One region of the Collibacillus ludicampi genome, then DNA from elsewhere that is predicted to be linked to it. Evidence: predicted binding sites of a transcription regulator. Region 1 holds the regulator's gene; each other region holds the start of a gene.
The links. The regulator Rex, encoded in region 1, represses fermentation and respiration genes when NADH is low (regulators of the CRP and FNR family bind a similar motif). The targets are predictions, from matches to a motif close to TTGTGAAATATTTCACAA.
Positions count from the first base shown of each region.

Region 1 (4,556 bases):
CCGGTCAATTTGGCATACGAAGCAGCTGCTAAAGCACCCGCTTCCTCATGACGAACCTGGATGAATTTGATTTTGTCCTGCGCCTTCCTGAGCGGTTCGATGATGGAATTGATCGAATCCCCGGGCATTCCATAAATGTGATCAACGCCCCATTCAATTAACAAATCGATGAGTACTTCCCCCGCAGTTTTCCGAAACACCCCATTCTCCTCCTTTTTCATCAGCTAACAATATTTTGTACAAGCGAGGGAAAAGGATACAAAGTAAGACCCGTTCATTGGTTAAACTAAGCTGTATGAATCTTATCCGCCTGAGGTGAACAATGAAACCGATCATACCCATGGAGCCTGTGAGCAGCGAAATCATCCCCAATGGGGAAAACTGGATAGCACAAATAAAATGGGATGGTGTCCGCGTGTTAACCTATTTCGATGGTCGTGAAGTCCGCCTGTATAACCGGAAATTGAATGAGCGAACCATGCATTTTCCGGAAATCTTAGATGTTCGATCATACTGTCAAGCTGATTCCGTCATCTTGGATGGCGAAATCATCGCACTTGGATCGGACGGTAAGCCCTCCTTCCATGAAGTGATGCGAAGGGACGGCATTCGCCAGCTGGAAAAAGTGAAACGCATGCAAAAAGTCGTGCCTGTGACTTACATGATCTTCGATATCATTTATAAGGACGGTGATTGGTTAAACCGTCTGCCTTTGCATGAAAGGAGCGAAATCCTGTCGAAGATCATTCGCTCTCATCCTCATGTGCAATTGGTTTCGTCTCATGATCATGGGAAAGAACTGTTCGACGTGATGCGGCAACACGGAATGGAAGGAATCGTAGCTAAGAGAGCGGATTCTCCCTATGTAATCGGAGAGAAGAAAGATCTTTGGCTGAAGATCAAAAATTATCGGGATCTCCATGCGGTTATCGGCGGCTTCACGTTAAGCGGCGGAGTTGTCAATTCCGTTTTGTTAGGACTCTACGACGATGAAGAAAACCTCTGGTACATCGGCCACACGGGAACCGGGAAGATATCTCGCGAGGAATGGAGAGCTCTGACTGAAATCTTAAAACCGCTCGTCGTCAAAGAACGCCCTTTTGTCAACAAACCGGAAAGATATTCGGATGCATTCTGGGTTCAACCGGTTATTACAGTGAAAATAAAATATTCGGAATGGAAGGAAGGTCGTTCCCTACGTCAACCTTCCATCCAAGGGTTTATCGAAGTACCTGTGCGGGAATGTAAAATAAGGGGACAATTAAAATAAGATGTATTTATGTATTCGCTCGCCTTCTCCTGCGGCGCGGTTGCTTCCCTTCTTGTTCATCGCCGACCGCTTTTTGCCATTGGGATTGATCTTCAGGCTTACGTCCGCGCGTTTGTTGCAAACTTTCTTGCAACACTTTCATCAGATCGACCACGCGCCCCTGTGCGGGTTCCGGAGTCACTTCGATTTCTTGTCCTTGCACCTTCGCTTCGAGAAGGCGATTACGATAATCATCCGTATACTTTGTCGGATCGAAAGGAACGGATAATTGTTCGATCAATTGAGTCGCCATTTGCATCTCTTTTTCTTCAATCGAAACTTCAGGTAGTTGCGGAAGCAAAGCGGTAGACCGCACTTCATCCGGATAGAAAATCGATTCCAGAACCAATACGTTTTCATAACAGCGAATCACACAGAGATTCTGCTTGGTTCTCAGTGTCATGCGGGCGACCGCTATTTTGCCCGTTTCCCGCATCGCATTCCGCAGAAGCGAGTAAGCTTTATTGCCCGTTTCATCGGATACCAGATAATAACTTTTGTCAAAAAAAATAGGATCGATTTCTTTCAGATCAACAAATTCAACGATATTGATCGTTTTCTCCTTTCCGGGCGCCAATTCCTTCAGCTCTTCTTCTTCAAAAAGTATATACTGCCCAGGCTGATATTCATAACCTTTCACGATCTCATCCCATTCGACTTCTCGGTTACAATTTGGACACATGCGGACATATTTGATCGGTGTATGGCATTCTTTATGAAGATAACGGAAAGTCACATCTTTGTTCTCGGTAGCCGCATACATCTTAATCGGTACATTCACTAACCCAAAAGAGATCGATCCTTTCCACATCGTATGCATGAAAGATCCCCCGTTCTCATCAAGTAGTTTTGTACGTTTATCTTGCGCGAGAACGAGAAAAATAATAACAGGCCACTCCCAACCGATGGTGGGTGGCCTGTCTGTTAATCCACATAATACGCGAGTGATTGTAATTCAGTTGTCAAATCCGCGTTCCGTAGATGGACGTGTGAAGGTACCTTTAACGTTGCGGGAGCAAAGTTTAAGATCGCAGTAACTCCTGCAGCGATCAATTGATCGACGACTTTCTGCGCTTCGGTAGCAGGTACCGTAATAATTCCCATTTTTATATCTTTCTCTTTGACAGTCTCCTGTAACTCGGAGACCGGTTGTACTTTCAGATGACCAACCGACATCCCCCATTTGTTTGGATCCGCGTCGAAGATGGCGGCAATCGACAGCTTTTCACGGGTGAATCGGTTATAGTTTGACAATGCAATCCCAAGATGGCCCGCCCCGACGAGGCCGACATTTATATGCCGGTTAATCTTTAAAATCTCTTTGATTTTCGATATTAAATAGGATACTTCATAACCAATCCCTTTCCTCCCAAACTCGCCGAAATAAGCCAAGTCTTTGCGAATTTGGGCCGGGTTCATATCTAACTTTTGCCCTAGTTCATGAGAGGAAACTTTTTTAATATTCATATCTTGCAAATGTTGTAAGTAACGTAAATAAATAGGTAATCTACCAACGACAGCTTCAGAGATCTTGATTTTTTTTTGTTGCAGATGATTCCCCCCCTTTTTTATTATTTTATATATTTCTTTATAACAAAGGTAATTCCTGTTGATCTGTAATTAATGTTCGTGAGACTCGACCTCTTTTTTCTTCAACCAATTGTAAATCACTTTCCAGATTTCGCGCTCTGTCCCTTGATAAAACCAAGGCCCCGGAAGCGAACGGATAAAATGCCTGCCATATCTAGCATCAATGATGCGCCGATCATAGACGACGATCGCCCCGACATCTCGTTTGGAGCGAATGAGTCGGCCAAACCCTTGTTTGAATCGAACGATCGCCTGAGGAACCGAATAGCTCATAAATGCGTTCTTTCCCGCCGCTTCCAGCGCTTCCGTACGTGCGGCGACTACAGGGTGGTTCGGGGGCCAGAAAGGCAAACGCACGATGACCAAACAAGACAAATCTTCACCTGGAATATCCACCCCTTCCCAAAAGGAGTTTGCACCAAAGAGAACTGCGCGAGGATGCCTTTGGAATTCGGCCACTAAGCGATGTCTGGAAGAACTGTCGATTCCGTGCGCGTATAACTGAATCCCGTGTTCCGCAAGCTTCGGCTTGACCAACAAATACGTATCGCGTAACATGCGGTGCGATGTAAACAATACCAGCATCCTTCCCTGCGAGATCCTGGCGAGCGCAGTGATCGACTCGCTCAAAGAGGCGACAAACGATTCTTCCGGAACGTCGCGTACTGGCATCACATCGGACGGAACACACAACAATGCCTGTTTTTTATAATCAAACGGCGATTCCAGAGCAAGTGTCAAGAGCCTGCCATTCTCCTCACTCGCCGTTAAACCCAAACGATCCGCCACATACTTGAAAGTCTGATTCACTGTCAGCGTGGCGGATGTCAGAACCACCGACTCTTTTTTATTATAAAGAAACTCGTGTAACAGAGGCCCTACATGAATCGGCGCCGTATAGAGATAAGCGACGGGCCTTGTGCTTTTCTCTTCCGCCTCAATCCATAGAACCGCATTTTGTTCCTCTCCTGCACCTTTAAAAAATTTGGCCATCGTTGACCACTGGCGATCCACTTCTCTCACTTGGCCCGTAATATCGGTAACCATTCCTATAATTAAATCGTCGGTAGGCAAGTCGTCCAACTGATCTTCCAACTTTTTCATCGTGTTTCGCAAGGTGGTGACTTCGGTTTGAAAGTTCGAGAAAGCGGAAAGAATTCCTTCCCATTCCTCTTTCTCTACAAATTCTCCACGGATGCGGAGAACGAAACGACCCGCGTCTTGATTTGAGGCATGCTGTAACGTAAAGGTATGAATGAGACGAAACAATTCCTCCACATGTGTGCGCACGACCGAAACCTGCTCGCGCATCCGTTCGATCGGGCCGAGCAGGGAAGAAAACATACTTCCTTCTCCTTCAGACAAAATATATTTTTGCAGTTGTACGAGAAGTCCGTTTTTATGATCGCGCGCCAAACGATTCAACGCGCCTGTCAATTGAAAATAATTCGCCTCGTCCCCTAAATGGCGTGTGGCTTCATCTTCCAAATGATGGGCTTCATCGATGACAAGATGCGTAAAACCCGGCAAGACGTTATGTTCCGCTTTGATATCCGTAAAAATAAGCGAATGGTTCGTGATCACCACATCTGACTGTTGCGCTCGTGCCTTCGCTTTATGATAATAACAGTTTTTGAACCAGGGACACTGTTTGTTG
Region 1 is NZ_BOQE01000001.1:3,729,452-3,734,007, forward strand. Features, by position in the region: gene DNHGIG_RS18830 (pyruvate oxidase) at 1-200, opposite strand, end outside; gene ligD (non-homologous end-joining DNA ligase) at 323-1,270, shown strand; gene ku (non-homologous end joining protein Ku) at 1,278-2,129, opposite strand; gene DNHGIG_RS18845 (redox-sensing transcriptional repressor Rex) at 2,234-2,860, opposite strand; gene dinG (ATP-dependent DNA helicase DinG) at 2,930-4,556, opposite strand, start outside.

Region 2 (4,556 bases), 1.7 Mb from region 1:
AACATTTCTGGTGTTGCGTACACACACGGCCGGCGGACCGACAGGAAAGGAACTGTTTGAAATTCCCGGCTTTACGGCAGAAACATTTGCTCTGTTGACGAGTAGTTTCACGAGTGGTTTGGCCGTGATGGAAATGCGCCGGGGCAATGTAAAGCGGCTGATTGGCTGGCTCATCGTTACGGCACTTTTGGGTCTGGTGTTCGTCGGCCTTGAAATCGATGAGTTTGTCAAGATGGTTTCGGAAGGTGCAACCATGCAACGCAGTGCCTTCCTCTCCGCATTCTTTACATTGGTCGGTACGCACGGCTGCCACGTCACGTTGGGGCTTTTCTGGATGACCGCGATCATGTTCCAGCTTGCCCGTTATGGAATCAACGCGGTTACCCAAAGGAAAGTGTTTATCGCGTGTCTGTATTGGCACTTCCTTGATGTTGTATGGGTATTCCTGTTCACGGTTGTGTATCTGATGGGGGTGATGTAACATGGCGGGCGGACACAAACATGCCGCGCAAGCGAACCATCATGAATCACCGAAGATGTATATCATCGGGTATATTTTGTCGCTCGTATTAACCGTTGCCGCCTTCTGGCTGGTGTTGGCACATGTGATGAGCACCACTCTGCTGATCATCACGATTTTGGTGTTGGCGACCCTGCAAATTTTCGTGCAACTGTTCTTCTTCATGCATGTGACAGAAGGAGAGGGGCCCAATTACCATGGAATGGCCCTTATTCTCGGAGCAATTTTTATCATCACGATCGTCTTTGGCTCCCTTTGGATTATGTCGTTTAATGCGCAAGTCCAGTAAACCTTGTGTAGAAAGGGGTGTCGAGCATGTCCATGTCGCAAAGGGACGTGTTGCCGTCTGTTGAAAGCAGCCTGTCCCCTTCCAGCTCGATGCTTCAAACCATCCAAGCGTATATCGCATTGACAAAGCCAAGAATCCTCGTACTGATCGTCTTTACATCTCTCTGTGCAGCTTTTGTTGCACAGAGAGGCATTCCGGATCTGAGAGTCACCCTAGCTATGCTCGTCGGACTCTGGTTGTGTTCGGGCGGTTCGGCAGCCATCAATATGTGGTATGACCGAGATATCGATGCGATTATGAAACGGACATGCAAACGGCCGATCCCCGCCGGATTGGTCGAGCCAAAGGCGGCATTCTGGTTTGGCATCGCATTGGGGATTCTCTCCATCGTGATCTTTCTGGCGTTTGTCAACCCGCTTGCAGCTCTGCTGTCGTTCTTGGGATATGTCTATTACGCGGTCATATATACCATGTGGCTGAAAAGGAGCACCCCGCAGAATATCGTGATCGGTGGCGGAGCGGGCGCTGTGCCGGTTCTGATCGGTTGGGCATCCATAACAGGAAATCTCAGTCTCGCTCCTATCCTGATGTTCATGATCATTTTCCTGTGGACACCCCCTCATTCATGGGCACTTGCCTTGTACAAGAATGAGGAGTACACGCGTGCCGGTATCCCAATGATGCCTGTTGTCAGAGGGCCGCGTTCGACAAAACGCCAAAGCGTTGTGTATGCAGTCTTACTGCTCATCTGTTCTGTGGGCTTGTATTTTACAGGCGCTGTCGGAAAGCTCTATCTGATCGCTTCGATCGTGCTTGGCGTTGTATTCCTGGTCTACAATATATTCATGTGGCGGGAAAAGGACGACCAGTTCGTTTGGGCGAAACGGACTTTCTTCTTCTCTCTCTTTTACATGTTGCTGATTTTCATATTCATGGTTATCGGAATGGCTTTTTGACGACACCTCGCTTATGATTCAGCCGTTCATGCATGTATGGTTCTGTTTTAAACGTCTCTGTGGAGTAGATCTACAGGGACGTTTATTTTTTTTTCTTGGTGCCATCGAAATTCTTGACATTCACAGATACAGATCTTTAAAGCGCTTGTCAAAAAATTATAGGAATTTTGTTATGAAATGTTCACAGATCCAAAGGTGTTTCTCTGCTGGAGAGCGGTGATTCGTATATCAAGAACAAAATTCTTCTGAACTTCTAAGAATTTGCGATATAAGATCGTTCGAATGAAAAAGTCAAGAAAAACTTTTATGAACTTGATTCGGTCGAAATGACATAATTATGAATCCCTAGGGAACCTCCTTGATGGGGCAAATTTTCTCGTGATACTTTTCACATGTAATCATCATTTACGATCGTGCAGGGGAGGGGATGTGGGGTTTCAACCAAATGTACCGATCATTGGGTCAGGAGGATTCTCTAAAACGGGAGGAACATGAGAAAGGGGGAAAGGAGAAATGAAAAGGCTGCAACATGTTGCCACTCTATCCGTGATAGCAGTCATGACAGCTCTGTTTATCTCAGGATGCGGACCTGAATATATGGTACTTCATCCTGCGGGGCCGGTCGCGCGTACTGAGTTTGACTTGATCGTGCTTTCAACCATACTGGTCGCGATCGTCATCATCCCTGTCATGGCGATTCTCGCGTATATCGTCTATCGTTACAGGGATGTACCGGGAAATAAAGCGCCTTATATGCCGGAATGGGCTGACAGTAAAGTCCTTGAGGTCATCTGGTGGAGGATCCCGATCGTCATCATCGTGCTCCTCGCTGTACCGACGGCGAAAACGACATTCGCCTTGACCAAGCCGCCGGTGCAGGATGTAAAACCGGTTACCATTCAGGTGACATCCTTGAACTGGAAATGGTTATTTACTTATCCCGACCAAAAGGTAGCAACTGTCAATTATGTCGAAATCCCGGCGGGCGTTCCCGTCCAGTTTGTTTTAACCTCCGATTCGCCGATGAACTCGTTCTGGGTTCCGCAACTGGGCGGACAAGAGTACACGATGCCCGGCATGGCGATGAGGCTCTGGCTGCAAGCGGATAAACCGGGCGAGTATTTCGGAAGCGGCGCGAGCTTTACGGGTGAAGGTTTCGCTCATATGAGATTCAAAGTGGTTGCAAAGCCGCAGTCCGAGTTCAATGCATGGGTGGAGCAAGCAAAACAAACATCACCCGCCTTGACGAAAGACGGGTATGAAAAGCTGAAGCAACCCAATGTCTTAAACAACACCTTGACATACTCGTCATACCCACAAGGACTCTTTGAAGAAATCGTCGATAAAAACGGCGGGATCTATATGAACCATGATTTCATGGGCAATAAGCAAAAGGATCAAAGTGGGAACATGAATCATGATATGCAAAACCATCAGATGTTAGAGTCTATGAGTCACTAAAACGAAATAAGGAAGGGGGATATTCATGTCAAGCATAAAAGATTTCGCTTCCCATTTTTTTGTCACGGGTGATCCGCTGATTTACGGTTCGGATGTTGCCATCGTTTTAGTCAGTCTCGCGATCATCTTCGTGCTGACGTATTTCAAGAAATGGGGATGGTTGTGGCGTGAATGGTTGACCACAGTTGACCACAAGAAGATTGCCATCATGTATTTGATCGCTTCGCTGTTGATGCTTCTCCGCGGCGGTATTGACGCAATTCTGATGCGTATTCAGTTAGCATTCCCGAATATGCATTTTCTCCAGTCGGAGCATTATAACGAGATTTTCACCACGCACGGAACGATCATGATTCTGTTTATGGCGATGCCGTTCATGTTCGCCTTGTACAACGCTGTTGTTCCGCTCCAAATTGGCGCGCGGGATGTTGCGTTCCCCTATTTGAATGCGGTGAGTTTTTGGTTGTTCTTCTTCGGAGCATTGCTCCTCAACATATCGTTCGTAATCGGTGGTTCTCCAAATGCGGGTTGGACCGCTTATCCACCCTTATCAGGACTCGAATTTAACCCTGGACCTGGTGAAAACTTCTATCTGCTCGCCCTTTCGATTTCGGGGATCGGCAGTTTGGCGACAGGCATCAACTTCTTGGTGACGATCTTAAAAATGCGGGCACCGGGCATGAAATTGATGGACATGCCGCTCTTTACCTGGTCCGTGTTAGCATCTTGTGTCATCATCATCTTTGCGTTCCCTCCGCTGACCGTCGCACTTGCCTTGTTGCTCATTGACCGTCTGTTAGGTGCCCATTTCTTCACGATGGCCGCAGGCGGAAACCCGATGATGTATATCAACTTGTTCTGGATTTGGGGTCACCCGGAAGTCTATATCGTCCTCCTTCCGGCATTCGGTGTCTACTCTGAAGTTGTATCGACATTCTCGAAGAAGAAGATCTTCGGTTACAAATCCATGGTGGCTTCGATGATGATCATCAGTGTGGTCTCCTACTTCACATGGTTGCATCACTTCTTCACCATGGGAGCTGGGGCGGATGTGAACACATTCTTCGCGATTGCCACGATGTTGATCGGTATTCCGACAGGTGTGAAGATCTTTAACTGGATATTCACCATGTTTAGGGGACGCATCCGCTTGACTCAGGCCATGTTATGGACGATCGCCTTTATTCCTTGTTTCGCGATCGGCGGTGCGACAGGTGTCATGCTCGCGATTGCCCCTGCGGACTATCAATATCACAACAGTTACTTCTTGATCGGGCACTTCCACCAAGCTTTGATCGGTGGTGTGGTATTCGGTTATCTTGCCGGTCTC
Region 2 is NZ_BOQE01000001.1:1,996,657-2,001,212, forward strand. Features, by position in the region: gene cyoC (cytochrome o ubiquinol oxidase subunit III) at 1-481, shown strand, start outside; gene DNHGIG_RS10075 (cytochrome o ubiquinol oxidase subunit IV) at 483-809, shown strand; gene DNHGIG_RS10080 (heme o synthase) at 836-1,765, shown strand; gene DNHGIG_RS10085 (ubiquinol oxidase subunit II) at 2,279-3,226, shown strand; gene qoxB (cytochrome aa3 quinol oxidase subunit I) at 3,252-4,556, shown strand, end outside.
Region 2: DNHGIG_RS10085 (ubiquinol oxidase subunit II) is a predicted target of Rex. The motif match lies at 2,142-2,159, and genes of this name have one in related genera.

Region 3 (4,556 bases), 1.7 Mb from region 1:
AACCACATGCGGGAATGGGACAAAAGATTCAATCCATGTGTTGCCTTGAAAGGAGTACGCACGTAGTTTTCCGTTTGTGTTGCCCAGATCTTGAGGAAAAAAAACGTAACAACCAATTCCTAATGAGTATGCAGCCTTATGGATCGCTTCAAAGAACGAGGTCTGTAAACCGAAAGGACGGTCTTTACTTTCATCCCCCTGCCATACAGAGAGGATCCCGAGAATCGGTTTCATGGAGGAACACCTCTCACAAAAGTCTTGTTATTCATTGTTATGCGAAACTCATTGCATGATTGATTCTCATATGAAGTTTTGAACAGCTAAATATTCATTTTCAAAGATGCGTACGGTAAGGGAGTTATCTATGGGGAGGATCGTTTCATTCAGTCTACACATAAGCAGCCTAAACCTTTAACGTGAGGTTGAGGCTGCTTCAAAATGAGTGCTTGGGTGGGTGTATCGCTTTGCGCTTGGGTTCGATGAAGGTCGTCATTGAGGCATATGCTTTGCGCTCATGCTCCGTGGAGGTCGTCTTGCATGGAATAATAAACAAATGTTGCAAGACGACCTCCAAGGTCGCTATTATGCGCAAAGCATATGGCCTCTTGAACGGTTTAAGGAAGCGGAACGACCTTCAACTCACCTCTGCGCTGCAAAGCGATACAACCCACCCAAAAGATACTCCGTTGCATTAGGCAGCTTAAATCTCTCTTCCCACACAAGAAACTTATCATCTTCTGATGGCGCCGTCGCTTGCGGCATGGAGGGCTACATTGAAAGTTGATTGTGATTTATATCACAACTCGGATGATTTCCCCACTCTATTATGAATGTACAAAGCTTCCGATTCGGTTCGCGTATCGAGTACTGCCTTCACAGTCAGTACTTTTTGAACTTGTATCAGGGCAATAACAACCTTTTGACACTCCTGGGAATCACTCGCGATAGGTTAAATTATCAATGTTTATTATGGAGGAAAACTGATAATACGATGCCTTTCATACCCATGCGTGTAGTCAACATTCGGGTTGAAGCCGAATCGAAAGCCAGAAAACCATCGACACGCTTCAAAGGAGGATTCAGATGAAAGTCTATCATTTAAACTTTACGGAATCGTTTATCCGACCCGTGTTGGATAACGGGGTGTCAAAAGTGGTTCAATTCTCCTTTTCGAAAGGGAAGGTTCTGGAGAAACATAAGACATCCAGTGATATTTTGGTATTCGTGCTGCAGGGTAAAATCCGATTCAAGGCAAACGAAGAAGTGATCCTACAATCTGGCGATATGGTAAGCCTCGAAAAACATGTAGAGCACTCGATCGAAGCGATCGAGGAAAGTCTGGTGGTGCTGGTACTCACCCCGAGTCCAGTATCCAATCAGGAAATAGGAAGCGAACCAAGAAAAAGTGTTGAGAACAGTTCGAACGCGAAAGCGGCTGTCTCCCCGCAATTATGGTCGTTTGTCGAAGAACATGCGGAACTGCTGGAAGTGTTAGACCGGACGGCAGGCGGTTATCATGCTGAAACCTACGACCTAGCAGACAAAATGGTTCATGAAGAGCTTAACAAACATTTTCGTTACGAAGAGGAAATCTTATTTCCGCTTTTGGGGAAATATATCGGGACAAATGCAGGCCCGATCGCGGTCATGCTTTCCGAACACAAGATCATCCGGGACAACCACGAGACCTTTCGGAAGCGTCTTCAAGATTTGAAAAATCATAAGGGCAGTGAGTCCGACGTAGTACAGGCGTTCAAGCCGTTGGAAAGTGTATTACGGGCACATATCATGAAAGAAGACAACGTATTATTCCCTATGGCGAGCAGTGTCATGTCGGAAGAGGATAAAAATGAGGTCGCTCGCAAAGTGAATGAGGAAAAACAATTGTAAATTATATCTTTTCTCGAAAAACAATCATGTTCCGACCGGGTGTCAATAGACTCCACAAACAATAGAATCAATAGCCTCAAAAAAGAGCCTGGTTCAATCACTTTTTTGAAACAGGCTCTTTCTTTGCTGAATTTTGTCTAGTTTGTGAAACAGATCACAAAGTGTGATTCTTATCACACCAGAACCACTGATTTCAAAGAATAATGGATATAGACACAGAGATAAAACAAGAGGAGTTACATCCAAAAGAATTATTAGGATAAGGAGGCCATATCCGTGTTTTGTTATCAATGTGAGCAAACAGCGATTGGCGGTTGCAAAGTTGTCGGCGTATGTGGGAAAAATGAAGATCTGGCAAGCATACAAGATACGATTATATTTGCTCTTAAAGGAATCGCTGCATATGCAACGCATGCAAGGGAATTGGGATACACGGATCCCGAAGTTGATGCGATTACACATGAGGCTTTATACTTCACATTAACAAATGTAAACTTTAATTTACAAGAGCATATTGATATGGCCATGAAAGTGGGTTCAGCCGCAATCAAAGTGATGGATTTGCTGGATCGTGCACATACAGAACGGTTTGGTATCCCTCAGCCTATTACTGTCACGCAAAATAAAATCGAAGGGAAATGTATCGTCGTAACCGGTCATAATTTATTTGCCTTAGAAGAATTGCTGAAACAAACGGAAGGCAAAGGCATCAATATTTATACTCACTCGGAGATGCTGCCTGCCCACGGGTATCCGGAATTGAAAAAATATCCTCATTTAAAGGGCAACATCGGGAAGGCATGGCATGATCAACGAAGATTGTTTGAAGAATTCCCCGGTGCCATATTGGCAACCACCAATTGCGTGATGCCGATAAAAGGAACCTACTCCGACCGATTCTTCTCCTATGAAGTAGCAGGTTTGGAAGGCGTGACGAAAATCGAAAATAATGATTTCACTCCACTCATCGAAAAAGCTTTGCAATTGCCATCGGCAAATATCGACTCGGATCAGACGCTGGTCACCGGCTATCACCACCAAACGGTGATCGGTTTGGCACCGGAAATTATCTCGGCCGTAAAAGAAGGCAAGATTCGAAGATTCTTTGTGATCGCCGGTTGTGACGCTCCCGGACGGGGTGGTAATTATTATCGGGAATTAGCTACGTTGCTTCCTAATGATACGGTCATTTTAACCACTTCCTGCGGGAAATTTCGTTTTAACGACATTGATTTTGGAACCGTAGGAGATACGGGTATCCCGAGATATATCGATTTGGGGCAATGCAATAACTCCATTTCCACTGTAAAGATTGCCCGTGCGTTGGCTGACGCTTTCCAATGTGAAATCAACGAGTTGCCCGTCAGCATTGTATTGTCTTGGTTTGAACAGAAAGCCATTGCCATATTACTTGGATTATTCAGCATAGGAATCAAAGATATACGAATTGGTCCGAAAGCTCCGGAATTTTTAACACCAGGTGTGTTAAACTTCTTGCAAGAAACATTTAATCTTAAGCTCATCGGAGACGCTCAAGAAGATTTGGCTGAGATGCTTGCCATGTAACTTTCTCTGTACCTAATGAACGGAATGACGGTGCACCATTTTTGTGGATGTGTCCGACGATGAAGCGATCGGTCTCCTCCGCAATACAATGGTGCACTCTTTTCGAAAGAGAATTGGAATTCGAGGGATATAAATGAACGGTATACATGTCTTGTTTACTCTCCATATTGTTTCTGCCGTAATTGGCATTGGACCCATTTTTATCTACCCGTTTCTCATTGGTTCTGCGAAGACAGTTTCTCAGCTTCGGTTTGTTTTCCGGATCATTACGAAAATCAATATTTTTCATTCCATAGGAAGCACGACTTTAATTGGAAGTGGAGTTTGGCTGATGATTGAATTGAATACAGGTTTTCATATGATGTGGTTAAATCTCTCTCTATTGCTTACAGCACTCCTGAGTGTGATTGTCTTCCTTTTTGTTGCCCCCTGTACAAAAAAAATGAGAGAAATTCTTAAAAACGCAGAAGGTGAAGAAATTCCCCAAGCGTATTATGAAGTGAAGAAACGATGGAATGCATGTCAGTCTATTTTGTATACGGATATATTGTTGATTCTGATTTTGATGGCGACCAAACAATTGTAGAGCCAATCTTCAGTATATAAAGTCCTGCCGGATCCAATCGGAGTCGGTTCCACTCGGCACGCAGGCGCGCCAGTGCTTCCTGTGGCGTTTCATCCCCCAAACGAAACGTTCCGTAATGCATAGGGATAAAATATTTCGCTCCGACATCGAGATACGCGCGAACCGCCTGTTCCGGGTTCACATGCTGTACCGACAGCAACCATTCCGGTTCGTAAGCACCGATCGGCATCAACGCATAGTCGATCTCATATCGCTGGCCAATCTCGCGAAACCCTCGAAAATATCCGCTATCACCGGCGAAATAGACAGTTTGCTCCCCTTCGATGACGAACCCTCCCCAAAGGGATGTGTTCGTATCATTCAAGGTGCGTTTCGACCAGTGTTGTGCAGGAACGAAGTGAAAGAGAATGTCTCCCATCCGGTAATGTTCCCACCAATCCAGTTCGGCAACGCGGGAAAATCCTTTCGCCTCCATTTTCCTTTTCAACCCGATGGGAACAAGAAGTTGAAAATC
Region 3 is NZ_BOQE01000001.1:2,015,161-2,019,716, reverse strand. Features, by position in the region: gene DNHGIG_RS10185 (YheC/YheD family endospore coat-associated protein) at 1-234, opposite strand, end outside; gene DNHGIG_RS10180 (hemerythrin domain-containing protein) at 1,084-1,890, shown strand; gene hcp (hydroxylamine reductase) at 2,167-3,456, shown strand; gene DNHGIG_RS10170 (DUF2269 family protein) at 3,590-4,042, shown strand; gene DNHGIG_RS10165 (MBL fold metallo-hydrolase) at 3,984-4,556, opposite strand, start outside.
Region 3: hcp (hydroxylamine reductase) is a predicted target of Rex. The motif match lies at 2,033-2,050, and genes of this name have one in related genera.